DNA from 4 places in the Paenibacillus sp. WLX2291 genome. Region 2 is predicted to be linked to each of the others. Evidence: riboswitches for the same ligand, from Rfam matches in the RefSeq annotation. Region 2 holds a riboswitch; each other region holds the start of a gene.
The links. Region 2 has a riboswitch for thiamine pyrophosphate ahead of tenA (thiaminase II). Riboswitches for the same ligand answer to the same signal wherever they lie in the genome.
Positions count from the first base shown of each region.

Region 1: linked by a shared signal. The riboswitch ahead of ACDE64_RS01770 (ABC transporter substrate-binding protein) and the one ahead of tenA (thiaminase II) in region 2 are both predicted to bind thiamine pyrophosphate.
Region 3: linked by a shared signal. The riboswitch ahead of thiM (hydroxyethylthiazole kinase) and the one ahead of tenA (thiaminase II) in region 2 are both predicted to bind thiamine pyrophosphate.
Region 4: linked by a shared signal. The riboswitch ahead of thiC (phosphomethylpyrimidine synthase ThiC) and the one ahead of tenA (thiaminase II) in region 2 are both predicted to bind thiamine pyrophosphate.

Region 1 is NZ_CP176755.1:418,545-426,354, reverse strand. It holds gene ACDE64_RS01780 (Spo0E family sporulation regulatory protein-aspartic acid phosphatase) at 331-525, opposite strand; gene ACDE64_RS01775 (pyridoxamine 5'-phosphate oxidase family protein) at 923-1,339, opposite strand; TPP riboswitch at 1,728-1,836, shown strand; gene ACDE64_RS01770 (ABC transporter substrate-binding protein) at 1,927-3,000, shown strand; gene ACDE64_RS01765 (MTH1187 family thiamine-binding protein) at 3,120-3,413, shown strand; gene ACDE64_RS01760 (ABC transporter permease) at 3,410-4,192, shown strand; gene ACDE64_RS01755 (ABC transporter ATP-binding protein) at 4,312-5,103, shown strand; gene ACDE64_RS01750 (TatD family hydrolase) at 5,100-5,885, shown strand; gene ACDE64_RS01745 (response regulator) at 6,040-7,810, opposite strand, start outside.
Region 2 is NZ_CP176755.1:5,370,118-5,377,927, reverse strand. It holds gene ACDE64_RS22970 (alpha-glucosidase/alpha-galactosidase) at 22-1,368, shown strand; gene ACDE64_RS22965 (metalloregulator ArsR/SmtB family transcription factor) at 1,409-1,711, opposite strand; gene ACDE64_RS22960 (TIGR01777 family oxidoreductase) at 1,889-2,776, opposite strand; TPP riboswitch at 3,189-3,291, shown strand; gene tenA (thiaminase II) at 3,430-4,116, shown strand; gene ACDE64_RS22950 (ECF transporter S component) at 4,113-4,709, shown strand; gene ACDE64_RS22945 (ABC transporter ATP-binding protein) at 4,693-6,348, shown strand; gene ACDE64_RS22940 (energy-coupling factor transporter transmembrane component T family protein) at 6,345-7,079, shown strand; gene ACDE64_RS22935 (Crp/Fnr family transcriptional regulator) at 7,202-7,810, opposite strand, start outside.
Region 3 is NZ_CP176755.1:4,658,178-4,665,987, forward strand. It holds gene ACDE64_RS19995 (DoxX family protein) at 1-110, shown strand, start outside; gene ACDE64_RS20000 (hypothetical protein) at 418-1,236, opposite strand; gene ACDE64_RS20005 (hypothetical protein) at 1,341-1,757, opposite strand; gene ACDE64_RS20010 (helix-turn-helix domain-containing protein) at 2,151-3,431, opposite strand; gene thiE (thiamine phosphate synthase) at 3,618-4,304, opposite strand; gene thiD (bifunctional hydroxymethylpyrimidine kinase/phosphomethylpyrimidine kinase) at 4,301-5,110, opposite strand; gene thiM (hydroxyethylthiazole kinase) at 5,132-5,965, opposite strand; TPP riboswitch at 6,103-6,204, opposite strand; gene ACDE64_RS20030 (alpha/beta hydrolase) at 6,303-7,133, opposite strand; gene ACDE64_RS20035 (DUF1129 family protein) at 7,616-7,810, shown strand, end outside.
Region 4 is NZ_CP176755.1:1,824,589-1,832,398, forward strand. It holds gene ACDE64_RS07835 (ABC-F family ATP-binding cassette domain-containing protein) at 1-1,211, shown strand, start outside; gene thiC (phosphomethylpyrimidine synthase ThiC) at 1,609-3,378, opposite strand; TPP riboswitch at 3,620-3,723, opposite strand; gene ACDE64_RS07845 (M42 family metallopeptidase) at 3,781-4,818, opposite strand; gene ACDE64_RS07850 (lipopolysaccharide assembly LapA domain-containing protein) at 5,024-5,377, opposite strand; gene pepF (oligoendopeptidase F) at 5,742-7,532, opposite strand; gene ACDE64_RS07860 (hypothetical protein) at 7,583-7,771, opposite strand; gene ACDE64_RS07865 (hypothetical protein) at 7,780-7,810, opposite strand, start outside.

The DNA of each region.
Region 1 (7,810 bases), 660 kb from region 2:
CTGGTGACTGGGACTAGCTTGTAAATGGCTACATTGCACTAGCCTGATTGTTTCAGTGCGACAGATCGCTGTTTCTGCATCTGCTTACAGACTTGGCGATGCCGTTATGTATTCCAAAGTATGGTGCTGTCTCTGCCATCCGGCAATAAACTTGTTTTCGTTCATAAACCGAATGTCCTATCGCGGACTGTCGCGTCGTCTACAATCCTATTCGTTGTAAGCCTTTGAGCAACTTGCTGCATGTCATACAAAAAACGCCGCATCGGCAGGATCACCTACCAATCGGCGTTTTGTCACACTGTCCTACTACCGGGAATCCCGATAACAAGATCAGCAATTTTCATTTAATTTATGAGCTGGCTCCCGGCGTTTGCGATGCTTGTACTGCAAATACGAATCCAGAATACGATCCAGCTGTTCTGACTGATCAATCACCCGGTGATCCCGAATGCCATGTTCGGCTGCCATCTGGTTCAGAATGCGGCGCTCCTGCTCGATTTGCTGTTCAATCTTTTCCAGGTCCAAGGAAAACACCTCCCGTAAAATACCCCTTCCAACGTGCATGCTCTGTCTGATTACGGGCATATTTTCCATCACCATATCCCGCGATTGTATGGTTTGATCTGCGAAAGAATGCTGCTTCATCTATATGTCTTAGTTGTTTACATTAAATTGTTGGTATTATATTGGTTATACCTTACTTTCATGTGACGTTTCAAGTTCCTACAGTACCTATTTTATCCTTATTTTGGAAACAAAAAATGACAAAAAATCCGGTTTGGAATTTTGTATTTCGGGATAGAAATTTACAAAATTCGTCACCGGATTTTACGAATGCCTACTATGACAAGGATTTACCTGTGTAACAAAATACGACAGCAAGGCTGATCGTATCTCTTAGGTGTAACCGCAACCGGCAGGATTAGCCCTGCCAGGTTTGCTTATTGCCGTCCTGATCGGTATATTCGATTGTTTGTGGTTTGATATCCAGTACGACATAATCGGGATCATCCGGTCCAGAGAACCATTGCTTGAAATCGTCTTTCCAGACGCGCTGCTTCAGCTCGGCATCATCAGACACCGTTGCCGTTGCCTGTACTTCAACCACTTCGTTATTGCCGCCTTTTTCGTAACCTAGCAGCAGATAGCAGTTCGGGTTTTGTTCCAATTCTTCAACTTTATGCGTTTTGCGATCCGTTGCCAGATGGATGTTCAATCCTTCATTGTAGAGCGCCATATAACGAACTTTCGGCTTGTTATTCTCTACTGTACCAAATGCACAAAATGGATTGTCAGACAGGGCTTTGATGATTGCTTGTTCTTCGATGGATGTACTCATGATCAAGCTCCTTTCGCAAGTGGGAAGATAAGGTATTGGTTGTTCCAGATTCTGCTTCTATCATGGACATGTATCCTGATCACTCAGTTGTATTCGTCCTATGACAACGGATATACATACGTATGATCCGTTAATGGTATAAAAAATACTTCATTGCATACATACCCGATGCGGCTGGCAGTGAACCTGTTACAGCTTGTTTTGGGACGGTTCGGTGCGAATGTATCGCCTGCTTGCTGTTGTATTAGCATCCGTTTACTATGAACATCCGCTTTCTCATTCCAACGGTTCAGCCCGCGGTTCAGCTGTATGTTTCGACGATACGCTCGCGGCTGACCTGCTGGACAGTTATGCCCTGCTCGTCTATAATTACAGCTAGAAAAAGCGCATATCTGTCTAGGGGAGCTGGGAAGCCGGCTGAGAGTGTATTCCAACAATACTGACCCTTATACCTGATCTGGATAATGCCAGCGTAGGAAGTGAAGCATGCCATGTATGTCTACTCATATATGCACCTATGTCGTCCCTGTCCGGGGCGCTTTTTTTATATAACAAGCACGATATTCAGAGGGGAGTCTTACCGAAACATGAATACATTACGCAACAAAACAGGTGTGCTGATTCTGCTGTCTCTGGTGCTACTGATAACTGCCTGCGGACAACGCAGTAGTGATAGTCAGAACAGCACTGGCAGCACTGACAACGGAACTGCATTACAAGATGTGCAGGTCGTGCTGGATTGGACGCCGAATACGAATCATACCGGTCTGTATGTAGCTCAAGAGATGGGATATTACAAGGAAGCTGGTCTGAATGTGAAGATCATTCAGCCCGGTCAAGGCGGCGCAGATACGATGGTCGCTTCCGGTCAGGTGCCGTTTGGCATTAGCTATCAGGAGAGCGTGACGCAGGCGCGTGTACAGGATGTGCCGCTCGTCTCACTGGCAGCAGTCATTCAGCATAATACGTCCGGCTTTGCCGCTCCGGTAGATCGCGGCATCAAGTCGCCGAAGGATATGGAAGGCAAGTCATACGGCGCATGGGGTTCACCGGTCGAAGAAGCCGTCATGAAGTCGATCATGGACACAGACGGCGGTGATGTTAGCAAGGTGAAGAGTGTGAATATCGGCGATGCAGACTATTTTACAGCTGTCAAAAAAGGCATTGATTTCGCGTGGATCTTCTACGGCTGGACGGGAATCGAAGCCGAGCTGCGCGGCGAACCGCTCGATATGCTGTACGTCAAAGACTACTCACCAAATCTCGACTATTACACACCGGTTATCGTAACGAACGAGAATGAGATCAAAAACGATCCCAAACTGGTGAAGGCATTCATGTCTGCCACAGCCAAAGGCTATGCATATGCCATCGCCAATCCCGACAAAGCTGCTGATATTCTAATCAAAGCCGTTCCCGATCTCGATCCCGAACTGGTCAAAGCAAGCCAGAAGTGGTTATCGCCGCGCTATCAGGATGACGCTGCTCAGTGGGGTCTGCAAAAAGAATCCGTCTGGGCAGGTTACGCCGACTGGATGTACAAACAGAAGCTATTGGAGCAGCCGCTAGATGCAAGCAAGGCGTTTACTAATGACTTCTTGCCGTCCGCTTCGGCAACGACCCAAGACACTACGACCACAACAGATACTACAGCAAAATAAATAGTCATTTCCGTATACAAGCATCATTTGCATATACAGGTATTGCAAGTTTGCCATACCATATCGTCGTATAACAGGTTTCATCATCTCTCATCTTTGTATTCAAGGAGGCAGATTCCATGTCCAAGACACTACTCAGCATTCAGGTCATTCCCAAAACACAGCCCGGCGAGGATTCTTACGATTACGTCGATGCCGCGATTGAAGTCATTCAGTCCTCTGGCGTTCCCTACGAAGTACATCCGCTGGAAACGACGATGGAAGGCGAATTGGAGGAGCTGCTGGATATCGTGCGCCGTATGCATGAAGCACTGGTCGCCAAAGGAAGTCCCAGCATCATTTCCCAGATCAAAATCGCCCATAATCCCACCGGCATCAGCATGAACGGTCTAACGGAGAAATACCGAGCATGACGGTACGTGAATGGTGGAAAGGCATATGGCCGCCCTCAGGGGCGGTCGTTTTGTTACTGTTGCTCTGGCAGGCGGCGACGTCGCTGTTCGGAATTGAGGATTGGATTCTACCCGCTCCGCTGCAAATTGCGCATGAAGCGTCCAGCAGCTATGAACGGCTGCTTGGGCATACGTGGGCGACGCTCAAGCTGACACTGTCCGGCTTTGCGATCGGTACGGCAACCGGGCTGATCGTGGCAGGTGTGCTGCATTATGTTCCCTTTCTCCGGCGTGCCCTATATCCGCTGCTCATTCTTAGTCAAAATATTCCGATTATTGCGCTCGGGCCGCTACTCATTATCTGGTTTGGCTTTGGCATATTATCCAAGCTGATCGTCATCGTGCTAGTCTGCTTTTTCCCGATTACGGTTGCCGCACTCGGTGGATTAGCCGGTACAGATCGCACCATGCTAAACTATATGCAAATGATCGGTGCTTCTCGCAGTCAGATCTTCTGGAAGCTGGAATTGCCGTACAGTTTGCCTGCCGTCTTTTCTGGATTGCGCATCGCCGCGACGTATAGCATTATGGGTGCTATTATCGCGGAATGGATTAGCAGTGATCAAGGGCTGGGCTATTATATGCTGCTGCAAAAGTCCGCCTTCCGTACGGATCGGATGTTTGTGGCGATCATGATTGTGGTGCTGCTCAGTCTGCTCATGTTCTCCATCATTGTATGGCTGGAGAGATGGTGCATTCGCTGGCAATCATCACAGCAACAAGGGAGGGACAAAGCTTGAATCGTGACAATACACACCATAATGGCAAACTCCATGTTACCGGTCTGAATGCTGACAATGAATTAGCAGGTATAGGCGGACTCACTACAACAACGGATGCGGACTCATTCGGAGTCCAGATGAACGGTCAATCTACAGCCAATCCTGCTTTTCTGGAGCTTCAATGGATTAGCAAGTCGTTCGGCAAAGGTGCAAGTCGCTTGCATGTACTGGATAATATCTCCATATCCGTACAGCAAGGCGAATTTGTTTCCATTATCGGTCCGTCCGGTTCTGGCAAAAGTACCTTGCTGCAAATGATCGGCGGTGTGATGCTACCGGACAGCGGCGACATTGTGTTGGATGGGCAATCCATCACTGGACAGCGTGGCAAGGCAGGCTATATGCCACAGCAACCTGCCTTGCTGCCATGGCGGAATATCGAGGACAACGTCATGATGGCACGCGAGATTGCCGGGATGCCGCGCCGTGAATCGCTGGAGCAGGCACGTCGCTGGCTAGAGCGCGCTGGATTAGGTGAGTTCTGTACTGCCTATCCGCATACGCTGTCTGGCGGTATGCAGCAGCGTGCTGCCTTTGTCCGTGCTCTGCTTGGTCCGCAGTCGCTACTCTGTCTCGATGAGCCATTCAGCGCGCTGGATGCCTTCACACGTAGCGAAATGCAGTCTTGGCTGCTCAGCATCTGGGAAGAGACGCGGCGGTCGGTCGTATTCATTACGCATCATATTGAAGAGGCATTACTGCTATCTGATACGATCTACGTGCTGTCTGCGCGCCCGGCGCATGTATTGGAAAAGATCAGTATTCCGTTTGCCCGTCCGCGGCGTGAAGAACTGGTGGACACACCGGAGTTTGTGGCATTGCGACGCAGGTTGACCAATCTGCTGCGCGCGGAGGTGAGTACGATATGAAGTTGATCGATACGCATATTCATCTAGATCAATATAGCGATACACATATTCGCACGATCATTCGGCAGCTGCCGCTTGCTGGGGTAGAGCAATTGATCGCTGTGTCCATGAACCGAGAATCCTGTCTGCGCACTGAAAAGCTGGCACGGCAGTATCCCGGTATTGTCAAACCAGCTTATGGTTATCATCCAGAACAGCCGCTACCTCAGCAGTATCAGACCAAGTTATTGCTGGAATGGATGGAGGCGCGGATCGACGAGACGATAGCGATTGGTGAGATCGGGCTACCGTATTACCGACGTCAGGAAATGGCTGCCACGGGTTCAGCACTAGATGAGCAAGGTTATATTGATTTGCTGGATCAGTATTTGCAACTTGGGCGGCTGCATGACAAGCCGGTCATCCTGCATGCCGTATACGAAGATGCCGATACCGTCTGCGACCTGCTGCAAGCGCATGGGATCGAGCGCGCACATTTTCACTGGTTCAAAGGTTCATCGCAGAGTATTCAGCGAATGGCGGAACGTGGGTATTCTATTTCGTTTACACCGGATATACTCTATGAATCGGAAATTCGCGAGCTGGCGGCAATCTATCCACGCGAATTGGTGATGACGGAAACGGATGGCCCATGGCCGTTCGAACATCGGTTTGCCGGTCAACCGACAGTTCCGAGCATGGTAGTGGATGTGTGCCGCGCATGGGCGGACATTCAAGGATTGGATGTTGGCGATGCGGCGGAGTTGCTGTATAACAACGCACGTCGATTTTACAAATTGTAATTGGCAATGATGCCAATAAATATAGGTATATCAAAACAGCCTGATGGTAGCGTTCATACGAATACGTATAGAGCGCAACCAATCAGGCTGTTTGATGTTCTTTTTGATAGTTATGATCGTTCGGGTGTTGACGATAGTATCGTGATCGATCTGATCATTCCTCTTCTTCCCAGACAGAAGCGTTATGGTCTTCCTGTACACGGATTAACCATACTTGCATCGCCGATAGCAATTGTGTCATATTGATCGGCTTGCTTAAATAGTCGGAAGCGCCCGCTTGCAGACAGCGTTCGCGATCATCCTTCATTGCCTTAGCAGTTAAGGCAATAATCGGGAGCTGCTGCCATTGTGGATTCAGGCGGATATGTCGTAATGTTTCATAACCATCCATAATAGGCATCATCATATCCATCAGTATCAGATCTGGTTGAACCTGCTCCATCATATGCAGCGCACGATTGCCATCTGGAGCGCTGAACACCTGCAAGCCTTTCACCTTCAGCGCGCTTTCCAATGCGGCGATATTGCGTAGATCATCATCTACAAGCAATACTTTTCTGCCCTGTAAAATTTGCATATCTGGCGTAATATCAACCGGACCGGAATCATAGTGACTCACTGGTGCCGTTTCTTCTTCGCCTTGACCTGCTGGTAAATACAACGTGAATGTACTTCCTTTACCCTGTTCACTCTCAACGGTTACGAATCCGCCTAATAAGCGCGAAAATTCTCGGCAAATTGATAATCCTAAGCCGGTTCCTCCATAATCACGTTCAGTAGTCGATCCTCGTTCCTGTTGAAATGCCTCAAAAATCGGTTGTTGCCGATCTCGGGCGATTCCCACGCCAGTATCGATCACCGATATGGCAATCATCTCCTCAATCTGATCCGGTATGCTATATCCATGTGCCGGAATGACGTTAGAGGCAGGCTCAACTCGTAACGTAATCGAGCCGCTTGGTGTGAACTTGAAGGCATTGGATAGCAGGTTTTTCAAAATCTGCTGTACTCGCTTACCATCGGTGTAGATCGTATGCGGCACGTCAGGATTAACCATATAATTAAACTGAATGCCCCGCTGTTCTGCCAGCTTACCGAAACTGTAATTCAGTAACTCCGGAATTTCGTGGACGGATACCAGTTCATGATGAACTTCCACCATACCGGCTTCCACTTTGGATAAATCCAAAATATCATCGACCAATGCCAGCAAATCTTCACCGGAACGATGAATGATACTGCCGTATTTCGGAATCTCATCTTCCTCGTCCACAGGCTCATGCTCTGCAATCAGCTGTGCCAGAATTAAGATGCTATTGATTGGCGTACGCAATTCATGCGACATATTAGCAAGAAATTGACTTTTGTACCCTGAACTCTGTTCCAAGCGTGTAGCGTATTCTTGTAATTCCTGCTGCGTAACTTCCAATTCATGTGTTTTGGATTCGGCAAATTGAGTACGCTCGCGCAATTGCTCATTGGTCGCATGGAGTTCTTCCTGTTGAACTTGCAGCTCTTCTTGCTGAACCTGCAATTCTTCTTGTTGCGCTTGTAACTCCATATTCAGTTGTTGTGAAGTCTCTAGCAGCTGATTCACTTGCATCCGGTTCTCAATATTATCAATGACCACGCCAAAATTAACAGAGACCAATTCCATCAATTGCAATTGACGAGGCGTAAATGCTGTAAGCGAACCAAGTTCTAGCACTGCAACGATATGGCCCTCGAATACGATAGGCAGGACTACAATTTGACCTAACGCGAGTGACGCCTGTCCAGTTTGAATACGAATCGGATGTTCGTCAGTATCATGTAACACAACCATTTGTTGCGTACTGGCAACACGTCCGATCACACCTTCACCGGGAGCAAATGAAGCAATCGCATCCGGTAGGTCGGTATATGCCGAATACGCGCATTCCAAC
Region 2 (7,810 bases):
ATTTCAAGGAGGCGATCCATCGTGAACAAGATTACGTTTATTGGAGCGGGAAGTACGGTATTTGTACGTAATGTGCTGGGTGATATTATGCTAACTCCGGCATTGCAGGGTTTTGAATTGGCACTATACGATATCGATCATCAGCGGCTGCAAGAATCGGAGACCCTGCTTCATGCCATGCAAACAACAGCAGGGAGCACTTGTGTCATTCGCTCGTATACTGACCGTCGTCAAGCATTATCTGGTGCCAAATACGTCATCAATGCAATTCAGGTTGGCGGATACGATCCATGTACGATTACCGATTTTGAAATTCCAAAAAAGTACGGGTTGCGCCAAACGATCGCAGATACGCTCGGCATTGGCGGTATTTTCCGTAATCTGCGCACGATTCCGGTTATGCTGGACATTGCGGCGGATATGCGGGACGTATGCCCGGATGCGTGGTTCCTCAATTATACCAATCCGATGGCGGTGCTGACGCAGGTGATGAATACAGCAGGCGGCATCAAGACGGTGGGCTTGTGTCATAGTGTACAGCAGTGTGTACCGGGGCTGTTCCGGTCGCTGGAGATGGATGATACCGGTGTGCAGGCGAAGATTGCCGGGATCAATCATATGGCGTGGTTGCTAGAAGTGACGCGCGATGGCGAAGATTTGTATCCTGAGATTAAGCGCCGTGCGGCAGTGAAGCAGCAGGAGAAGCATGAGGATATGGTGCGTTTTGAATTAATGCACCGATTTGGTTATTATGTGACCGAGTCGTCGGAGCATAATGCGGAATACCATCCGTATTTTATCAAGCAGCGTTACCCGGAGCTGATCGAACGCTTCAATATTCCGCTGGATGAATATCCGCGTCGCTGCGTGAATCAGATCAGAGAATGGGGCGAGGTGCGGGATGGTCTGATGCAGAGCGAGGCATTGGAGCATACGCGCAGTCTGGAATATGCTTCGTACATTCTGGAAGCGATGGAGACGAATATTCCATTCAAAATCGGTGGCAATGTGATGAATAACGGTCTGATTACCAATCTGCCGCAGGATGCATGTGTGGAAGTACCGTGTCTGGTGGACGCTTCCGGCATTCAGCCAGTGCATATCGGTGCGTTGCCGCCGCAGCTGGCAGCATTGAACCGCACCAATATTAACACCCAGCAGTTGACGATTGAAGCAGCACTAACAGGCAAACGAGAGCATGTATACCATGCGGCGCTACTTGATCCGCATACCGCAGCGGAATTGTCGATCGACGATATCGTATCGCTGTGCGATGATCTGATCGAAGCACATGGCGACTGGTTGCCGGTATTCCGCAACCACGATACATGGAAGATCCCACAGCCCGTTCATTTCACGACCAAATAAATCTTGTGCAAAGCAAGGCTATGTAGTAGCGTAGGGTACTTTACATGGAATCCATCTCATTGGCGAGATTGTGCAGATGAGACACGACGTATTCCTGATCCATCCAATAATATACTTCCTGTCCAATCTTCTCATAGCTGACAATATCCGCATCTTTTAGAATGCGTAGATGATGCGAGATGGCGGGACGGCTAACGTGAAAGTTAGAGGCAATCTCGCCTACATTCATTCTGCCTTTGCGTCCGAGCAGCGACAGGATGTGCAGACGTACCGGATCAGCCAGTCCGTTTAGAAAACGAGTCGTTTTGTTGCGATTTTGTGCGTTGAGATAGGAAGAGTTCATGGGCAATGTCTCCTAATGTAGAATCGTTGGCGAATGAGAGTGCACACTTGGGTTATACGTTATTACACGAAACAAGGGCTTGCTATGGATGAGGACATCATGCCGGATGATCTGATCATCGTGTGGAATGATGTGATCCTGATCAGGCGTATACATGTATTGTAAAGGAATTTCCAGCTATTTCAAAATATCTTCCAGCGTGCGCTCCAGTCTGCCGAATCGGAACATAAAGCCTTCTTTGACTAGCCGATTGGGCACGACCCAGCGGCTTTTCAAGATGAGTTCGGTTTCAGTGCGAATCATGGCTGCGCCCATTTCTAACATCCAGCGCGGAGCAGGCATGCCGATGAATTTGTGCATATTCTGGCGTAACAATGCCATCAGTTCGCCGTTAGTAACTGGGTTCGGTGCGGAGCAGTTGAAGATGCCGTCCAGCTGCTTGCGATCCCGTAGGAAAAGGATGATTCCCAGCAGATCCTCAACATGAATCCAGCTGAAGCGCTGTTTGCCTGAACCTTGCTTGCCACCAAGTCCGAAGCGTACGAGATTGCGATACGGCGTCATGACTCCGCCGCCCGGTCCTAGTACGATGGCGATACGTAGCGCAATCTGGCGAGTATGCGGCAATTTGAATTCGAAAAATGCCTGTTCCCACGCCTTCGCTACCTCAACGGAGAAGCCAGTGCCGATCTCGCCTGCCGTCTCGGTCATCGGACGATCTTCGGCATGGCGGTAAATGGTTGCCGTGCTGGAGTTGAACCAGAGCGGTGGTGGGGAGTAACAGCTCTGCATCGCATGACCAAGCGCACGCGTCGTTTCTAAGCGGGAATTCATAATCTCGCGTTTGTTCTTCTCATTGTATCGACAATTGACCGATTTGCCTGCCAGATTGATTACCATCTGCGCCCCGTCCAGCGCACGGACGATGCCTGGCTGATCGTGCCACGACACATGACCCGGACGACGCGAGATGATAATTACTTCGTAACCCATATCAAGAAAGCGCTTTTCAAAATACTGACCGATAAATCCTGTGCCGCCAGCAAGCACGACTTTGTTGCTCATGGTACCAGCTCATTTCCTAAGGATTGGTGAAATCTGATCGCAAAGCGTACACTTGTCGTCTATAGGGAACTCAATAATGGAACTCGGCAAAGGATGAAATACCCAATAGCATAGGATGCACACGATAAACCGATTGGACAGTAACATAACAGCCATCTTACTTATTTATAAACCATTCCCAATGCCATGATTGAAATATTTGTAAAAACACAACGCAAGAAGCAGATGCGTTCTCGTTCAAATGGCACAGGCTATGTTATCATCAGTACCCATTCGCCGACTGCTATAGGGGTTGGATGTTCTTGACAGTCGGAAGGATGGTGTGTAGAGTAGGAGGCAGTCAAACAGACTGCGTTGTCTTCTGCTGTGCCTGTGATCACCGACACGGCTATGACACGCAGTTTCATAATCGAAAGACCACTAGGGGAGCCATATACTGGCTGAGACGGGATTGTCCCGGACCCTTGGAACCTGATCTAGTTCGTACTAGCGTAGGAAAGTGGAGACCGTGCAGGGATCAATTTGATGATGCCGTTTATACTGCCGCTCCATAGGGGGCGGCTTTTTTGCGTATATGCATATACAGGTCTGCGACAATCCATTTTCCGGTCAGAAGGTGCTTTCACACATTTCAGACAGGGGAGAGATGAATGATGAGTTTTTCACAGGAGCTTCGTCAGGCGGCGAATCCGATTTTTGAGGCGATTTTTGATCATACATTTGTGCGCGGGATTGCGAACGGGACATTGCAGCCGGAGCAGTTAGCGCATTATGTGAAGCAGGATTTTGAATATTTAAATGCGTTTATGCGCATTTACGGAACGGCGATTGCCAAGTGTGAGCGGCGCGAGGATATGGCGGTATTTAACGAGCAGATCTCGTTTGTGCTACATAGCGAGATTCATCCGCATAACAATTTTTGCAAGGTAGCGGGTGTGAAGTATGAGGATTTGCAAGGATATCCGCTCGCTCCAGCGGCGCATCATTATATTCGCCATATGCTGACGGCTGCGCAGGAGGGCGATCTGGGTGATATTTTGGCGGTGCTACTGCCTTGTCCGTGGACGTATTGGGAGATTGGTGCACGACTATGGGAGGAAGTGAAGCCGGATGAGAATCATCCGTTTTACGAATGGATTGACTTCTATGGCAATCGGACGGATAGCATTACTGCGCGCTTCTGTGAGCGGCTGGATGAGCTGGCAGAGCAGAGCACACCAGCTCATCGTGAGCGGATGAAGCAACATTTTATTCTGAGCTGTCAGTTTGAGTATATGTTCTGGGATATGGCGTATACGCTTCAGGATTGGCCCGTATCGCTGGAGGTGGCACACGTATGAGCTGGAATTGGAAAATGAAAGAGGTTGTGCTCACCGTTATTTTATCCGTTGCCTGTGGAGTGATCTATCTTGGCTGGTCAACGCTGTGGATTCCGATCTCAGCGATTGTCGGTCCGGTCGGAGCAGGCTTTATGTTCGGCATCTGGGTAATCGCTAGCCCGATTGTTGCGTATATTATTCGCAAACCAGGCGCAGCGCTGATCGCTGAGGTAGCAGCAGCGGCAGTGGAGATGTTGACAGGCAGTCATTTTGGATTGTCAGCGTTGTTGATCGGCGTATTCCAAGGGCTGGGGGCGGAGATCGCCTTTGCCATCTTTGGTTATCGCACATTCAATGTGTGGACGATGATGCTGTCCGGCGCACTGGCAGCGGTCGGCAGTATGGTATATAGCGTAATCGCCAATGGGTTCGGCTATTACACAACGACGATGTTCCTGCTGACGCTAGGCATTCAGGTGGTCAGTGGTATCGTGCTTGGCGGTTTACTTGCCAAAGGGGTCGTTGAGGCACTCGGTCGTACTGGCGTGCTGGACTCGTACGAGATGATGAAATCGCGCCGCAGAAAAGGAAATGCTCATGGCATCGCATCCTGATGATCAAGCGTCGTATGTTGGTTGCCGGGACATGTCGGTACGCTTTTACAATCGGGAGCAGCCGGTGCTGCATAAGCTGAATGTAGAGATTCAGCAGGGGGAAAAGGTGCTTATTCTCGGACCGAGCGGTGGTGGCAAATCCACACTGTTATCTGTGCTGGCAGGTATTATTCCGGAGCATCAGGAAGCAGAGCTATCCGGCGACGTATTTCGCCAGCCAGCCTGTGGCGTAATGTTTCAGGACCCGGATTCGCAATTTTGCATGCTGCGGGTAGATGAGGAGATTGCGTTTAGTTTGGAAAATCGTTCCGTGCCGCGTACCGAGATGGATCACATCATCGACGAGGTGATGCAGCGTGTCGGTCTGCATGTGGATCGCCAGACACACATCGAGACGCTGTCCGGTGGCATGAAGCAGCGGCTGGCACTTGCCTGTTTGTTGGCGCTGGAACCGGAGGTGCTATTCTTCGACGAGCCGACCGCCCAGCTTGATCCTGCCAGTCGGCGCGATATCTTCGCTCTACTGGAACGGTTAGGGCGGGAGAAGCGGCATACGATGATCGTGGTGGAGCATGTGCTGGATGGTTGTGTGGAATGGATGGATCGGGTGATCTTACTGGATGCACACGGTCAACTGATCGCCGATGGCGCACCTGCGCAGATGATTACGAAGTATCGGACACAGATGGAAGCAGCGGGGATCTGGCTACCGCGTCTGTTTCCATACCGCTGGGAAGACGTTTGCTCCAATCCCGCCCATCCGCTGGCGCTAGAACTGACGAAGCAGCTGGAATCCAGAATAAGCAGCCTTGATTCGCACCCAACGAAGCGATCCAGCGATGTTCCACTCTTAAAGCTACCGCAAACCGACGTGACAGCAACGATTGTGCAAACTGATAGACTGAACATCGGCTACAGTCGCCGTACGGTCATGAAAGAGCTGAATGTGAGCTGTCAGCAAGGGGAGTGGATCGCGATCGTCGGTGCCAATGGTAGCGGCAAAAGCACCTTTCTCAAAAGTCTGCTGCGACTGGAGCCAGCATTATCCGGCAAGATTTTATTTCAAGGCAAAGAGCTACGCAAATGGCATGATCGCGACTTATACGATGAAGCGGGCTTTGTTTTTCAAAATCCTGAGCTGCAATTCGTGACCGATACGGTGTATGACGAGATCGCCTTTGGCGGCAGACAGCGCGGCTGGGATGAGGTACAAGTGGAGCAGAAGACGATAGAGCTGCTGCGTGAGTTTGGACTGGAAGCGTATGCGGATGAGCATCCCTTTACACTCAGTCTGGGGCAAAAGCGGCGGTTGAGCGTGGCGACCATGCTGCTGTTTGACCAGAAGCTGTTGCTGCTGGATGAACCGACATTCGGTCAGGATGCACGTACAGCGGCAGAACTGATCTACCGTCTGCAAGAACGACAGCGGCAGGGCACGACGATTGTAATGGTTACCCATGATATGGAGCTGGTTGATGATTATGCTGACCGGGTGTTGCTGTTCTCTGCTGGCAAGATCGCCTATGATGGAGCGCCAGCTGGACTATTTCTGAATGAGCAGTTGCTGCGCGATAGCAGCATCATCCCGCCGCTGTGTTATCAGCTGCATGCGGAGCGGAAGGAGCGGCATGTCATATGAAAAGTAACGGTTCATGGCTGTCCACGCTTAATCCGTCGTGCAAGCTGATCGTGCATCTGCTAGTCATGTTCGCGCTGATGGGCATCAAGGACCCGGTGTTGACGCTAGTGTTATGGCTGTTGGCGGTAGTGACCGGTGTGACGCTGGGCGGCTGGACACCGTCGTATCTGCTGCGCCGACTGGTGCCGTATTTGCTGTTCTTCATGCTGGTGTTCTGGATGCTGGCGGCGTTTGGTAAAGGGGAGCAGGTGTTGTGGCAGTGGGCGTGGTTTCGGGTGAGTGAGGAGAGTCTGCGCAACGGTCTGCTGATCGGGCTACGGATGCTGGGCTTTGTCACCTATGGATTACTGTTCACTTCTACTACGGATCTCAATCGACTGATGATGAGTCTTGTTCATCAATGCAGACTGTCGCCCAAATGGGCGTATGGGATGCTGGCAGGATTTCGCTTTATCCCGCTGTTTCAGAGTGAATTAAAACAGATGAAGGCGGCGCACCGGATTCGTGGGTATCGTCAGCGCAACAGTGGCAAAGCCTTTATGCGCTATGCACTGCCCTTATTCACGCAAGGGGTACGCAAATCGGAACGAATCGCGATTGCAATGGAAGCGCGTGGATTCACTGGTACGCGGGAGCGCACGTATTATGTACAACCAATACTGGCAAAAAGGGACTATGCGTACGCGCTCATCCTACTCACACTTATCATGGTGCTGATTGTAGCGCTATAGCGGTACATCCGACAGTGAATGTACGCACCAAATGAAATATATACACGCAAACACAAACAGGCAAACACGAAACGGTGATGTACTTCCCGCTTCGGTTTGCCTGTTTGGTTGTGTAGATGACGTTATTGCCAGTCATAGCGCACACCTTGGGAAATCTCGTCCAAGCGTTCCCAATTCAGCACATGCAGATTTTCCTTTTGCTTGAACAGGATGCCATCTTCTTCGAATCTCTGAATGAGACGATTGAGATGGCGCTGCGTCGTACCGATGATGGCAGCAATCTCAGAGGTGTTGCGAGTGTACAATTCTTTGCCAAATTCGCCGGGCGAGCGAGTGGAGATCAGGTACGTTGCCAATCGTTCTTCCACTGAAGTGAGCAGATTGACGCGCGACGCAATCGTGCAGGTGTGCAGTTTGTAGGCGAGCTGACGTAGCATTTCATTGAGAAACCGATGATCCTGCATCAGCTTCGTATCTACTGTCTTGCGATCGATAAACAGCAGGGTACACGTCTCGGTTGCCTGTACGAGCGACTGCACATCCAGATGCTGGATCAATTCCAGATCGCCGAACAGTGACAACGGATGGCAAAAGCGCAGCACGAGCGACTTACCTGTCTCCACGCTGGATGATACGCGCGCCTGACCTTCGACGAGCAGATAGATGCCATCCAGTGCATCGCCTTCATCCAGAATGATCTCGCCTTTGTCGTATTCACGCAGCTGCATGTT
Region 3 (7,810 bases), 710 kb from region 2:
AAATCGGTCTGGATCGCTGGGTACTGCCTTATCTGAGAACACATATTTTCAAACGCCAACCTAACCACGGCGATGGAACGCCCAATACGCCGAAGCATAACGCGATCTAACTGAATTTGCGCACTGTGTGCAGAGTTCGATAGCGTGTAGAAGAATAGGCTGTGTATGTACGGAATCAGGTATGGGGCAAGAGGAATCCATCGCAGGGATTACCAATTGAGCGTTACACATACCCTTCCATTGCAAACGTTCCTTGTATGACAACGATGCTCCGTTACGACAACGATGTTCCGGCGTGTATTTGCCGTAAATCAGATGTAGCGTCGGAATCAGATGATAACAATAGCCAGTCTCGTGTAGGCGGATATGCTGCTTAGACGAGACTGGCTATTTTATATGCAAATGAACTTGAGGTGATTATCCTCTCTTTGTCGTTGCGTCCATTCCACCAAACGCGCGTTGCAGATCTTGCTCGCCCGTTGATAGCATCAAGGCTACGTCATCCGGGCATTGCTCGGAATACATCACACGGATGATATGCCCTTGTTGTAGTTGTGAGAGATTACTTTCGAAAATATCTTTTTGCGTATGGATGGTGCGTGTTTCGCCGTTGGATCTAGTTAGGCTCAGTGTGAATTGTAAGGAAAGCTTGCCATTATGAGTGTTGCCAAGGTGCACAACGTCCAGTACTTTGGCATACAGCTGTTCACCATGACGTGCAATCTCTATCGTTTTCGGGTCTACTCCTTGCCGAATCATCTGTTCATTGAGCAAGGACTGCATATCGTACTGCGACACTTGACCATTGCGATCCAGACCGACCTGAGATGGATGCTTGGCAGAGACTAGTAGTGGAATGACACTACCCGGCTGGAATTGTGGCATAGCCGTTTGCGGGATGATGGCTTTGAACGATGCTGGGTAAGGCTCCTGTCCATGACGTGTGACCATCACTTCGATCAGTAACTGTGGTTGCTCATTGATGTATGTGCCCGTTTGCTGAATGTGTCGGATCAGACCGACCGCCGGTTCGCCGGATGTAACCGTGCGCAGACTGAATATGGTACTCAGAATAGGTGGGATACATACCAGTCCGAAGCCGGTGTATAGTAGCGGCTTGTACCATGAGGTATCAATAATGGAGAACGCGTCTCCGCCAGTGAAATTAGCATAGAGTGGTAGGAATAACACCGCCATCAAACATAGTATACCCGTTGTTGTCAGAATTTTAATCATTATTCATTCCTCATTTCACAGCAAAATTTATTCGTTATTCGTTATTCGTTATTCGTTATTCGTTATTCGTTATTCGTTGCAATGGAATATACCCGTAATAGCATTCAGTCAAGTGGTCCCATATAGATAAATGAAGATGGATGCGCGGGGTGAGTGCCAAGCCCGATCACATCGCCGGGACGCGGGATTTGCATCTTTGGTACGAGCGTCTCCATAGTATGGGAATAACGGTCACCACAATTCTCAACTACATTCAGCGACAAGACCACAATCGGATCAAAATTGACCAGTTTGCCCGTATCTGTGACAGATACGACGGTTGCCATTGCGGTTATTGCTACCTGACCGGATGATGCACATTGTCGCTGCTTGGCGGCTTCCAGCCCAGCGTTCATATGCTGACGATGTTCCTGAGGAATCAGCCCTTTGATAAGCATACCGCTCAAGCCTTTGTTTAACGCCTGATCTGCCTGCTGCAATCGGTCGTTAGAATCAGCTTTCTTTTTAAAAAATTTCATCATGGATCATATTCTCCTTTAACGTTCAAATGGTATAGTGTGGGTTGATTCGAGATGAATGGGCAAAGAACATATCAATTGGTTCACTCCTGCATTCCTATGGCTTACTTTCATTATAGAAAGGGTGATTGACTGCTACAATACGTTTGAGAACATACAAAAAAGCAGGCAAAATGCCTGCTTGAGTCACACAAAATGATAGGACTGTGCGGAGAATGGGTGCTTTTTTGCAAATAAATACGGAGAATCCGTCGTTTATAGGAGCGTGGATTGCGTTGATATTGCTTGTTTGGGCGAATATAACAGTGGTTGAGCAACATAATTTCACTTGATTGCATCTAATTCTCCACCTTTCGTTCTCTCACATTCCATTTCTAAACATTCCATCCTCCATCATCAAGCGCGACGCAGCACATAGACTAGCTTGCGATAATAAAGTGCTGCATCCTTGTATCGTCGCTGCTCCTCCGCCACCGTCGCTAATCCTTCATACAGCACACTCAATCTCTCCTGCTGACGAATCTGTTCAAAATACGGCAAACATTGCAGCGCCTGCTCAGCAAACGACTCATTTTGCCCGGCGGATAGCGATAGCTGACTTTCATAAAAGCATAGCGACATCTGCTGATCGGCGGTCAATGTACATGCACGCAGCATATCCAGTAGCTCCACCAGCTTGCCCCAGCTCTGACGCGTCCAAGCGATATCGCAGCGATAGATCAGCAACGTCGGCTCCCACTGCTGCTGGACTTCTTGCGGCTGCATCTGCACGATACTTTGAAAGTTATCAATCTCTTGCTCTGCCTGCGACCATTCCCCACTGCGGGTGAGCATAATAATGCGATTGTTCATAATGGCGCTTAGCGTATCGCTCTGCTGCTGTGTATGTACGAGATGCGCTTCCGCCATAGATAGGGCGGTTAACGCTTCCTGTGTCCACTCCATCGAAAAGCAATATCCGCTATACAGCACATACAAACCGGATAACCGATGAAACATGCGTTGTTGGTAGATATGTGAGGTGATCGTTTCAAAAGAAGCTTTGGCTTGTTCCAATTGCCGCGTATGTACATAAGCTTCAAGGCGAATCTGCTGTGCCGTCAACCATGTTTCGCTGCCATGTGCCAGCAATGGTAGCCACAATTCCAATTGGTGTAGCACATCATGATATTGCCCGAGCGAACGGAAGTGCTGGATTTTATAAAAAAGCAATGCTTGACGTAGCGGTGTCGGCAATTGAATATGATCTTGCCGTCCGAAGTGCTCCAGATATACGTTCAAATAGGACTGATGTACATACCGATACGCATCCTGATCGTTCAACTGCTGATAGTAGGTCGCCTTCATGAGTGCGGTTGTCAACTCCACAGTCAGCGCTGGATGCCGATCCGGCAGAACATTCACGCTCTGCTCCGAAATGGATGAAGCCTGTGCCGACAACATGTCCACAATTCGCTGTGCTTCTCGTAAAATATGCTCCTCAGTGTTGTCCGTCTGTGTAATATAGTCCGTCTCTACGCCAAGACGCTGTGCTACAGCTTGTGCCAGATCATCCGGTAGCGGATAACGCCCCGCCAAAATATTGGAAAAGTGCGCCTGTGTCACCAAGCCGTCAGTTAACTCCTTGCGGGACAATTGCTTCTTATCGCAGAGGTATTGTATTCGTTCTTTTAGCATACAGATTGCTCCTTCCGGCATCGCTTGCGTATGCTCTCCTGTGTGCATATGTTGATTCGATCTCTACATTGATGAACAGTTACTCTATATTTCAGTAGGATCATACGCAGCTCGTATACACACAGGAGATTTTCAATCCCATTATAGGCAAATGCACACAGCAACTCAAACGATGCGGAATAACCTTCAACCTAAGTGTTCCATGATCACTTTTTTCAAATGCTGTGCTGCGGTTGAAGGCTCGTCAGACGCAGCAATGGCGGAGATGACCGCGACACCATCGGCACCGTCGATTAATACCGGCGCAGCATTATGTTCGTGAATGCCGCCGATGCCGACCAGTGGGATAGTCAGTCCAGAGTGGCGTAATTGCTGGATAACTTCTGTGCCGCGTACTGGCTCTGCATCGTCTTTGGATGTGGTGGGATAGATCGGACCGATGCCCAGATAGTCTGCTCCCGCGGCGATGGCGCGGCTGGCTTCGACTAGTGAATGGGACGATACGCCGACAATTTTGTCAGGACCGAGGCGCTCACGTATCCATTCTGCCGGGGCGTCGTCCTGTCCGACATGCAGCCCATCCGCATCCAGCTCCAATGCCAGCTCCAGATCGTCATTCACGATAAACGGCACCTGATGCTTCCGGCAAATATCCTGCAAACGCCGTGCCAGCTTCACATATGCTGAGCCGTGCAGCGCTTGTATGCCCTTTTCCCGGTATTGAAATAGCGTAACGCCACCGGCAATCGCCTGCTCCAGTACCTGCTCTGGCGTATGCTTGCAATTCACACTGCCCATGACGAGATAAAGAGGCAAGCGTTCACGTATCCATTGTATGCGTGTTGTCGTACCGCTGGATGGTAGATGATTCATCGTACAGCACCCCTTTTTCGATAGGCAAAATGATTGGTCGGTCCGTGTACGGAGCCGATGCCCAATCCGTCTTCGATTGCTGCATGCACGAATGCTTTGGCGGTTTGTACTGCTTCCAGCAATCCGTTGCCTTTGGCTAATTCAGCGGTCATAGCTGCGGAATAGGTACAGCCCGTGCCATGCGTATGCGGAGTGTCTACACGCGGACGCTCTACATAATGAAATTGCGTACCGTCGAACAGTACATCGACTGCTTGCGCGGTGGATGTATCATGCCCGCCTTTGATAACGGCGGCACGAGCGCCCATCTGAACAAGTTGCCGCGCCGCCTGTTCGCGTTCGCTTAGTGTGCGGATGGTGTTACCCGTTAAGAGTTCCGCTTCCGGTACATTGGGCGTGATGACTGCCGCCAGCGGCAATAGCTCCTGAATGAGCGCTTGCATCGCCTGTTGTTGCAGCAGTACGGAACCGCCCTTTGCCACCATCACGGGATCGATTACCAGCTTGCTCCACTCATACTGTCGCACGGCTGCTGCCACTTCGCGAATAATGTCAGCGCTGAATAACATGCCGGTCTTCACCGCATCCGGCTGTAGATCGTCGCCGATGGAATGCAGCTGCGCGACCACACCTTGCTGCTCAACAGGATATACGCCCTGTACGCCGGCAGTATTTTGCGCGGTAACAGCGGTCACTACGGACATACCGTATACTCCTAGCTCCTGAAATGTTTTCAGATCTGCCTGAATGCCTGCACCGCCGCCGCTATCCGAGCCAGCAATCGTTAATGCCTGATGAATACGCATCGTATATTCTCTCCTTTCTGTTCAAGATAGATGATGATCTGGCTGATGAATGTCTGATTTCTGAGTCATACGCGCCCGCTGCTGTACTTGCTCCGGCGTAACCGTACCTAACATATTTAACAGCTCGATCTGAAAACTACCCGTTCCATGCTGCCCGGCACGTTCCGCCGCCAGCTCCGCAGCTACTCCGTAAAAGGTCAACGCCGCTACCGACGACTGCAACAATTGCGCCCGACTTCCATCCGTAACCGCAGCAAATGCAGACACAACCGAGCTAAGTAGACAACCTGCTCCTGTGACCTGTGTGAGCAGAGGATGACCGTTGGCGATGCCATACACTTGATCCCCATCTGTCACCAGATCCTCAGCACCTGTAATGACCACGATGCAGTGCAACTGGCGCGCCGCCCGAATTGCCAGTTGTACGCGGTCGCCATCTCCGCCGCCTGCATCGACGCCTTTGATCTGCCACGCTTCTCCAATGACGTTGGCAACTTCCGCCACATTGCCGCGCACAATATCGACGCGCACTTCTTCCGTAATTTGCTGAGCAGAAGCGGTGCGGTAGGGCGTCGCTCCGGCACCTACCGGATCGAATACTACCGGTACACCGGCATGATTCGCCGCTTTGCCTGCTAACAAAATCGACTGCACGACATACGGATCAAGCGTACCGATATTGAGCATGACGGCTCCTGCCATCGCTGCTACATCCTCTACTTCCTCATGTGCAAATGCCATAAATGGCGAGGCGCCCAGCGCCAGCAATCCATTCGCAGTAAAGTTCGTAACGACAACATTGGTAATATTGTGAACAAGCGGCTGACGCTCCCGTACCGTTCGCAAAAAAGACATTCTATTTCCTCCTTCAGATGGTTTACAATACAAACAAACGCAAAAAGACCCACCGTTCTCCCGTAGGAGACAGGTGGGTCGTATCCTTTCACTAGAAACCGCCATGTTATGATCACAATGGCTGTCTGTTGCATGAACGAATCGATGTTCCACTTCCCTCCGCTGGTATCATCCAGATCAGGTTCCAAGGGTCCGGAACAATATTCCGTCTCAGCCGTCAGGCTCCCCTAGTGAAATGCGTATAACCTATACAGTTTGATTGTGCCTATACTAGTTGTTGCATGTTTACCATATCACGCTCATGATCATTTGGCAAAAAAGGATCGGTGTACGATACTCAGATCATCCAGTGCTGCCACTGTGTCTGTGCCGCTTCGCGCTCGGCAAGCCATTGGCGCGTATGATCCAGCAGTTCGCGTCGATGCGGACCGGATGAGTACGTATGGTCTGCCTGAAAAATAATCTGCTTATCACAGCGACCTTCCGTCCGTGTCCAAAATTCCTTTTGGTATAGGAACGAATAGTCGACCGGAATCACATCGTCGCCTGTGCCATGCACGACCAGCACATCGCCAGTAAACCGGCGTGCTTCTTGGAACGGTTGGAAGTTGCCCAACGATTCAAAATAAGCCGGCGTGAACGTATAGCTCTGATGATCTGCTTCCCCTTGAATGACCGCCTGCTCATACGTTTCGCGACCGACGATTTTGACAATATCGTTAAATGGATGACCAACCGCCGACCAGAGCACCAAATGATTCACACGGCGATCCCGCACCGCAGTCAGCAGCGCTACCGCACCACCCAGACTGTGACCGAGCAACGTTACACGCGTTGGATCAATATCATTGCAGTTGACGACATAATCCAATACGGTACGCGTCTGCTCAACCATGGACTCAATGCCCTGTTGACCATATTGACCACCACTCTCACCGCAACCCGCATAGTCAAAACGAACAACCATGTATCCGTCTGCTGCCAGTTCGCGCGCACTGTTGACAAACAGGCGATCTGTACCGATCCGATTGCCGATAAACCCGTGGCAGATCACGACCAGCGGTGTTCGCCCTTTACCCTTGCCTTCCGACTTGTGCTCCTGCGCCGGGTAATGAATACTGGCTGCCAGATCTACATCATGATGACGAATCGTAATATTCCGTTCCATGGTAATTCCTCCTTGTCTGTATGGTTGCTGCATGAGGCATGGCTTCATCAGCGCTCCGATATCCATTTCCTCTATTGTTAGATCTGTCCATCTACATGTCAGCTACACAACGCAAAGTGCAAACCAAATGGACAATTTCATTTAAAATTAAATAATTCCGATATGTTTAGTAAGTTTTATTTATATTCCTATAATATCATTTTGCCGAGTGAATTGTCAATCTTGCGAAAGTGTGGCAAAATAGTGGTTTCCGGGTTGATCGGTACATGCGTGCAAGTACGATTGCAAGCGCTATATGTATCAGATGCAGAGCGCCCTGCGCATGGCATCATAACCTGCGACATATCCCGTGTATTCCGGGTAATAGTGAATATACATATCCTGCATATCAGGTATGATCCGCATGTTCGTCCGTAACATTCACTGTCAGACGACAGGCGGTTTAACTATCATAAAATCTAGCGAGAAATGGAGGAACAGCTATGAGTACAGTGCGTCATTTGGTCAAAGACATCAATGTGATCCGGGATCAGCTCAATACGGAAAATCTGAACTATTATGATGATGTGATCGTCTATGTTCGAGATGCCCGGATCGAGCGCCAGTCCGGCGAAGAATTGCTGCTGGAAATGGGACAGCATCTACTGGATGCACAGAAACGGAAGCAGAGCGCCTTA
Region 4 (7,810 bases), 2.1 Mb from region 2:
TGGAACGCGAAGCCGCAACCGAGGACAAGCGCCAAAATCTGCTGCGCCGGGAGCTGGCATGGATTCGCCGCGGTGCCAAAGCACGCACCACCAAGCAGAAGGCGAGAATTGATCGCTTTGAACAATTGAAAAATGACAATCCCAATCGTCGTAACGACCAGCTGGAAGTGTCGACTATTTCCTCTCGTCTCGGTAAGCAAATTATCGAATTGGATCATGTATCGCTCACATTGGGCGGTCGCGAGCTGATTCATGATCTGACATACCATGCGGTGGCAGGAGATCGGATCGGTATCGTCGGACCGAACGGACGCGGTAAATCAACGCTGCTCAATTTGATTTCAGGCAAATTGCAGCCATCCAGCGGGCAGATTGTTACTGGTCAAACGGTCAAATTCGGTTATTTCACGCAGGAACATCAGGAAATGGATGAAAATATGCGTGTAATCGAATACATCAAGGAAGCTGCCGAAGTGGTCAAAACATCGGATGGCAGCAGCATTACCGCTGCCCAGATGTTAGAACGCTTCCTGTTCACTCCATCTGCGCAATGGACGCCGATTGCCAAGCTATCCGGCGGCGAGAAGCGCAGATTGTATCTGCTGCGCGTATTGATGAGTGCACCGAATGTATTGCTGTTGGATGAGCCGACGAATGATCTGGATATTACGACACTGACCGTGCTGGAAGATTATTTGGAAGAGTTCCCAGGCGTTGTACTCGTCGTATCCCATGATCGCTACTTTTTGGATCGGACGTGTGAGAAGATGTTTGCCTTTGAAGGTGGCGGTGTCGTAAGTATTCATGCTGGTAACTACAGCGAGTACGAAGAACGTACTGGCGGTCAACAACTCAAAACGAATGATATGGGCAAAGAAACATCGGCAAGCAAAGGAGCTACCGATGCCGCTTCGTCCAGTGAGATCACAGCCGAAGCTGCCAATGATGCTAACAAACGAACGTCATCCCGCGACAAGCTCAAATTCAGCTATAAGGAACAACGCGAATATGAGCAGATTGACAGCATGATCGAAGCCGCCGAAAGCAAGCTGAGCCGCATCACAACCGATATGGAAGCGGCATTCAACGACTCCGTGCGCTTGCAGGAATTGATGGCAGAGCAAGCGGCAGGCGAGCAGGAACTAGAGCATCTGATGGAACGCTGGACGTATTTGAATGAGCTGGCAGAGAAGATTGAACAGCAGGGATAAATCTGGCGGAACAAGCGATATGCTCTGATCTACCCGACTTATTTTTGTGCAAGTAACGATTCGTTATTCCATCAGCTATTCTCTGTCTCATCATCTATTGAGTTTGCGATATATAATAGCGATATAGAATACGTTCTACAGCAATTGAATATATGAAGAACTCCCTGTGCATAGTAGAATCAACACCTGTTGATCCTGATGCGACAGGGAGTTTTTGTTTATATTTTCCCATGACATACATGAGTCGATGGAAATGCAAAGCAATCCATACATATCATTCGTCATATCAATGGGAGAGTAGCCTTGAGGTGAATATATCGTTGTTCGTACACACTACCGGATCAACATCTTCTGCTTCTGCTATATCAGTACGAAGGATATAGACCACGCAAGTCTATCAACCATACACACTGTTCGTCGAGCCTTGCCGCGTGCGATACGTTTCCGCCATCTGCTCCATACCTGACTCAATCGCTTCTTCCGGCGCAATTCCATCCCGTTCTGCCAGATCGCGAATATCCTGCGTAATCTTCATACTGCAAAATTTCGGGCCGCACATGGAGCAGAAATGTGCTGATTTGGCACCTTCTGCGGGCAGTGTCTCATCGTGATAACTCATCGCCCGCTCGGGATCGAGTGATAGATGAAACTGATCGCGCCAGCGGAATTCAAACCGCGCGCGGGACAGTGCATCATCCCGATAACGGGCGCGCGGATGACCTTTGGCGAGATCGGCAGCGTGCGCAGCAATTTTGTACGTGATAACGCCCTCTTTGACATCCTCGCGATTCGGCAGACCGAGATGCTCCTTAGGTGTTACATAGCAGAGCATCGCCGTCCCCATCGAGCCAATCATGGCTGCTCCAATCGCACTCGTAATATGATCGTAGCCCGGCGCAATATCTGTTGTTAGCGGACCGAGTGTATAAAAGGGGGCTTCCTTGCACACATCCAGCTGTCGATCCATATTTTCCTGAATGAGCTGCATCGGGACATGCCCTGGACCTTCAACCATTACCTGCACATCATGCTGCCAAGCGATCTGCGTCAACTCACCTAGCGTATCCAACTCAGCAAACTGAGCTTCGTCATTCGCATCCGCAATAGAACCCGGACGTAGTCCATCCCCCAGCGAAAAGCTAATATCGTACGCCTTCATAATCTCGCAAATATCTGCAAAATGCGTATACAGAAAGTTCTCTCGATGATGCGCCAGACACCACGCTGCCATAATCGATCCGCCGCGACTGACGATGCCGGTTACGCGCTTCGCAGTGAGCGGAATATAACGTAATAGCACCCCGGCATGAATCGTAAAATAATCCACACCCTGTTCTGCCTGCTCAATTAGTGTGTCCCGATACATCTCCCAGCTGAGATCCTCCGCCTTACCATTGACCTTTTCCAATGCTTGATAAATCGGCACTGTACCGACCGGCACTGGCGAATTGCGGATAATCCATTCGCGCGTCGTATGAATATTTTTGCCAGTGGAGAGATCCATAATCGTATCTGCGCCCCAACGCGTCGCCCATGTCATTTTCTCCACTTCCTGCTCGATAGAGGAAGCAACTGCCGAATTACCGATATTGGCATTGATCTTCACATGAAACCGGCGTCCGATAATCATCGGCTCCAGCTCAGGATGATTCACATTCGCAGGTATAATTGCACGTCCGGCAGCAATCTCGGCACGTACCACTTCCGGCGTCATCCCTTCGCGAATAGCGATATACTCCATCTCCGGCGTAATGATGCCACGGCGAGCGTAATGTAGCTGGGTCACATTATGTCCCGTTTTGGCACGTAGAGGTTGGAGCCCGTAGTCTGGAAACTTCTCCGCGCCGTGCAGCTCCGCTTTTTCCATACTGGTGAATCCGTTATCCTCTGGCTGCTCTGTTCGCGCATCAACCGGCTCACAATCACCGCGTTCAGCAATCCAGCCTGCGCGCAGTGGAGATAATCCCCGACGAATATCAATGGTTGATTGCTCGTCAGTGTACGGTCCGCTCGTATCGTACACCCGTAGCGGTGCATTGGCAGTTTCCACACCGCGTAATTCACTCGGTGAAAGGGCGATCTCGCGCTCTGGCACCTGAATGTCGGGACGTGAGCCGATTGTATACACTTTGCGGCTACCGGGCAATGGGGTTGTTAGAATAGGCATAGTCAAAAATCCTCCTACAGTTATACGGATAACATCCATCGTAGACTGCTGAGTAGGGAATATGGTGGGGCGGCAACCAGTACAGTATGTAACCAATACATCAGTTGCAATCCGCAACCGACATGTTTGCCATGCTTGCATATATTATCCTATTATCTTCTTCGATTCACCGAACACGACAAAAAGCCGCCTCCGGCGAACGGAAGCGGCAAATAAGACCACAGGCAAACAAAATAAGCCGGTCATCATTGCACCACTTTCCTACGCTGGCATAACCCAGATCAGGTTCAAAGGGACCAAAGCTACGCTTTATCTCAGCCCATACGGGCGCCCCTAGTGGATGTCTCGCTGTACACTATACTTGGTCGGCAAACGTTCTGTCAACCTTTGCCATGATAGTGATTATTCGGTAATATAAGCTGCTAGCAGACGTGCAGTGTTAATAACGGCATCGCTATGTGTACGCTCCATAGAGTGCGAAGCATGTACGCCGGGTCCGATCAACGCCGCCCGGATATTGTTGCCACCACGCAGTGCAGCAGAGGCGTCAGAACCGTAATGTGGATACACATCAAGCGCAAACGGAATCTGTTCACGCCGTGCCAACTCAGCAAGCTTGCCAGTCATCTCATAATCGTAAGGACCGGAGCTGTCTTTGACACAGATCGATACATCCGTTTCTTTACATGACAGATCATCACCGATACAGCCCATATCAACCGCGATCATCTCGTCGATATCGCCTGGAATATAGGCGGTGCCGTGACCAACTTCCTCGTAGTTGGAAATGAGTAATTTCACTGTATGACGCGGCTTCCATTGGTGAGTATGCGCCGATTCCAATAGCCCGAACATGGCGGCAACACTCGCTTTATCATCCAGATGGCGGGATTTGATATATCCGCTATCTGTCATTACCGGACGCGCGTCGAAGGAGATATAATCGCCCACCGCAATGCCAAGTGCGTCGACATCTTCTTTCGACGCAACAACCTCGTCGATTCGCACTTCCATATGATTTTCCGTTCGCTTTAACGTTTCCGCGTGATCATATACATGCACCGACGGCTCGGTAGAGAGGATTGTGCCGGTGTACATTTTGCCACTGCGAGTATGGATGATACAGTATTCATTTTCAATGCTATTCATCGTAAAACCGCCGACCATGGTCATGCGGATTTTGCCATCCGGTTTGACAGCACGAACCATCGCACCTAGCGTATCGACATGACCGCTTAATGCAATCGTGCGTGAATCATCCTGACCAGCAAGCGTCAGAATCAATCCGCCTTTATGGTTATAGTCCGCCTGTACTCCCAGTCTGAGTGCTTCCTCATGCAGTGTTGCTAGCAGGTGATGCGTGTAGCCTGTCGGGCTAGGCGTTGCCAGCAGCTGCTGAAGCAGGGAAAGGGTGTACTCGCGGTTCATCGTAATGGACATGTTCAATCTCCTTTTGCACAGTCAACACAGGCTGTACGACATAGTCAAAATTCCAGTGAGCCTCCAAAGGCACAATATAAACAACATACCAGTTTTGCCTAAGCTTAGCCAGTAAAAATCCACCTGTGCAACGCCGGAGAGTCCAGCAGGCAACAGGTGGATGCGTCTAACAGGTTATTCAGCTACGCTAGATGATGCGAATCATTTACAACTTGCGATCCGAAAAGGACGAGACTGCCGGATCTTCTTTGCGATCATACATATTGTCAAACTCGACATCGCCGACTGGACCGCTATCGGCAACAGGTGTTTCACCCAATTGAGCGATTTGCGCTTCCAGTTGTTTCACTTTACGTTGCAACCGATACTGACGATAAATACCGTAAAATCCGACGATCAAACCGCCTGCGAGCGTACAGCCGAGAATGAGCAGAATCAGCGGCAACTGCACGACATTAAACATCAGATTGACCTGCACCGGATTCACATTAATGACTGCGAAGATTGCAATAACAACCGCAAAAATCAATCCCAGAATCAGTGTCCATTGAAATTTCATTGTACATAACCCCTTTCAAATCTTCATCTTACATGGCATAGATTGTCTACTACTATATAAAGTAATTAGAGACAACATAAACATCCATATATCGCTTGTTAGCTTCAATGTACACACAACAAGCACGCCTGCGCAGCGAACAAGCAGTTCGAGGCAGGCGTGCGGCAGCTTGATGAGGACTGACAGGGGAGAAGAGACTAGAGCTGCCCGGCAATCTAGCAATCTGGATAACGAATTGCCGGTGTGAATACAAACGTTCCGAATAGGATCGATATTACTATCATCAACAATCGATATAACATCCATCAGCAAAGGCATATCATCTGTATCGTATGCTTGCACTACATCCACTATATACAGCGTATTAGTTGGACAGTTGTTCCATTTCACTAACCAGACTTTCGAATACGCTCATCGCTTCACGGATCGGCTGTGGTGTAGACATATCCACCCCGGCTTTTGCCAGAATATTGATAGAGTAGTCACTACCACCGCTTTTCAGGAAACCGAGATAACGGTCGACTGCGGGTTGACCTTCTTCGAGAATTTGCTTCGAGAAGCTGGTTGCTGCGGAGAAGCCAGTTGCATATTTGTACACATAGAAGCTGTTGTAGAAATGGGGAATACGTGCCCATTCCATCTCGATCTCCTGATCCACAGTCATGCCATCACCGTGATATTTAGCGTTCAGATCGTAATAAATCTGTGACAGATCTTGCGGAGTCAGCGATTCGCCTGCTTCACTGCGTCCATGTACGATCATCTCGAATTCAGCAAACATCGTTTGACGGAATACTGTTGTACGGAATTGATCAGCATAGTAGGTGAGCAGGTACATTTTTTCCTTCGGATCGGTCGACTTTTTGAGCAGATAATCCATCAGCAGTGCTTCATTGGTAGTAGAAGCAACTTCCGCTAGGAAAATAGTGTACTGTGCATCACGGTAAGAGAGCGCATTGTCGGAATAATACGAGTGCAGGGCATGACCCATTTCGTGTGCCAGCGTGAACATGCTGTTCAGATTATCTTTATGGTTGAGCAGTACGTATGGATGCGTACCATAAGCACCCCAGCTGTAAGCGCCAGTACGTTTGCCTTCATTTTCGTATACATCGATCCAGCTCTCGTTATAACCTTTGTTCAGCGAGTTCAAATAATCTTCGCCGAGTGGTTTGAGACCGTCTGCAACCGTCTGTTTTGCTTCTTCGTAGGTGATATCCATTTTGAATTCTTCTACCAGCGGTGCGAACAGATCGTACATATGCAGTTCATCCACACCAAGCAGCTTTTTGCGCAGCGCCATATAGCGGTGCATCACTGGCAGACTTTCGTGAATCGTATCGATCAGGTTGGTATACACGTCTGTTGGAATATTGTCGCCATAGAGGGACATTTCCAGCACCGATGGGTATTTGCGTACACGAGAATAGAAAATGTTCTTGTTCACATTCGCAGTCAGTGTCGCTGCAATCGTGTTTTTCTGACGTGCATACGTACCGTAGATCGCTTTGAACGCACGTTCGCGCACTTCACGATGTGGGCTTTCCAGAAATTGAATATAACGACCGTGCGTCAGCTCAACTTCATTGCCATGCTCATCAATGATATTCGGGAATTTCATATCCGCATTGTTCAGCATGCCGAAGATCGTTTGCGGTGCTTGCGACAGATTACCGACTTGAGCGAGCAGTGCTTCTTCCGCTTCCGTCAGAATATGCGCTTTTTCACGCTTCATTTCTTGTAGGCTGAATCGGTACGCTTGCAGCTCTGGCGATTCCAGCAATTCATCCAGCTTGTCATCAGACAGGCTCAAGATTTCCGGTGTAATAAAAGAAAGCGCCTGACTGGCGTCTACGCTCAATTTTCTCGCTTTTTGGGTCAATGCCTGATATGTAGGATTCGCAGTGTCCTCATCCTGATGCATATGTGCATATACGTAGAGACGCTCAATGTGTAGACCGATCTCGTCTTCCAGCTCAAATGCTTTTTTGACCGCAGAAGCGGTATTCAACTTGCCTTTCAATTGCTCACCCTGAGGCAGTTTGGCTTTGACTTCGTCATGGGTGCGATCCCATGCCTGCTGGTCGGCAAATAGATCGTTCAGGTTCCAGCAGTTTTCAGGTGATACTTCGGAGCGCTTGAGTATGTTTTGCATGTTCATTTCCTCCTCGGGTGATGTGAGTCAAACGGTGATGAATGAATACGTTATGCGTTTGGATTGGCTGCCATCAGGAATCCGTAGATCATGAGGAAAAAGGCAAGCAGCAGCATCACAATCGCAAAAATAGCCAGCCACCGCTTGAATTGCGGTGGAATGCTGTTCTTGTAAGCAATCAGGATAAAGCCCTGCACAAAGGCAAGAATGATGAAAATCACAATCGCGGTATAATTCATGGAGCGATTTAAACCTCCCGGAAGGCGTTCATAATGTCT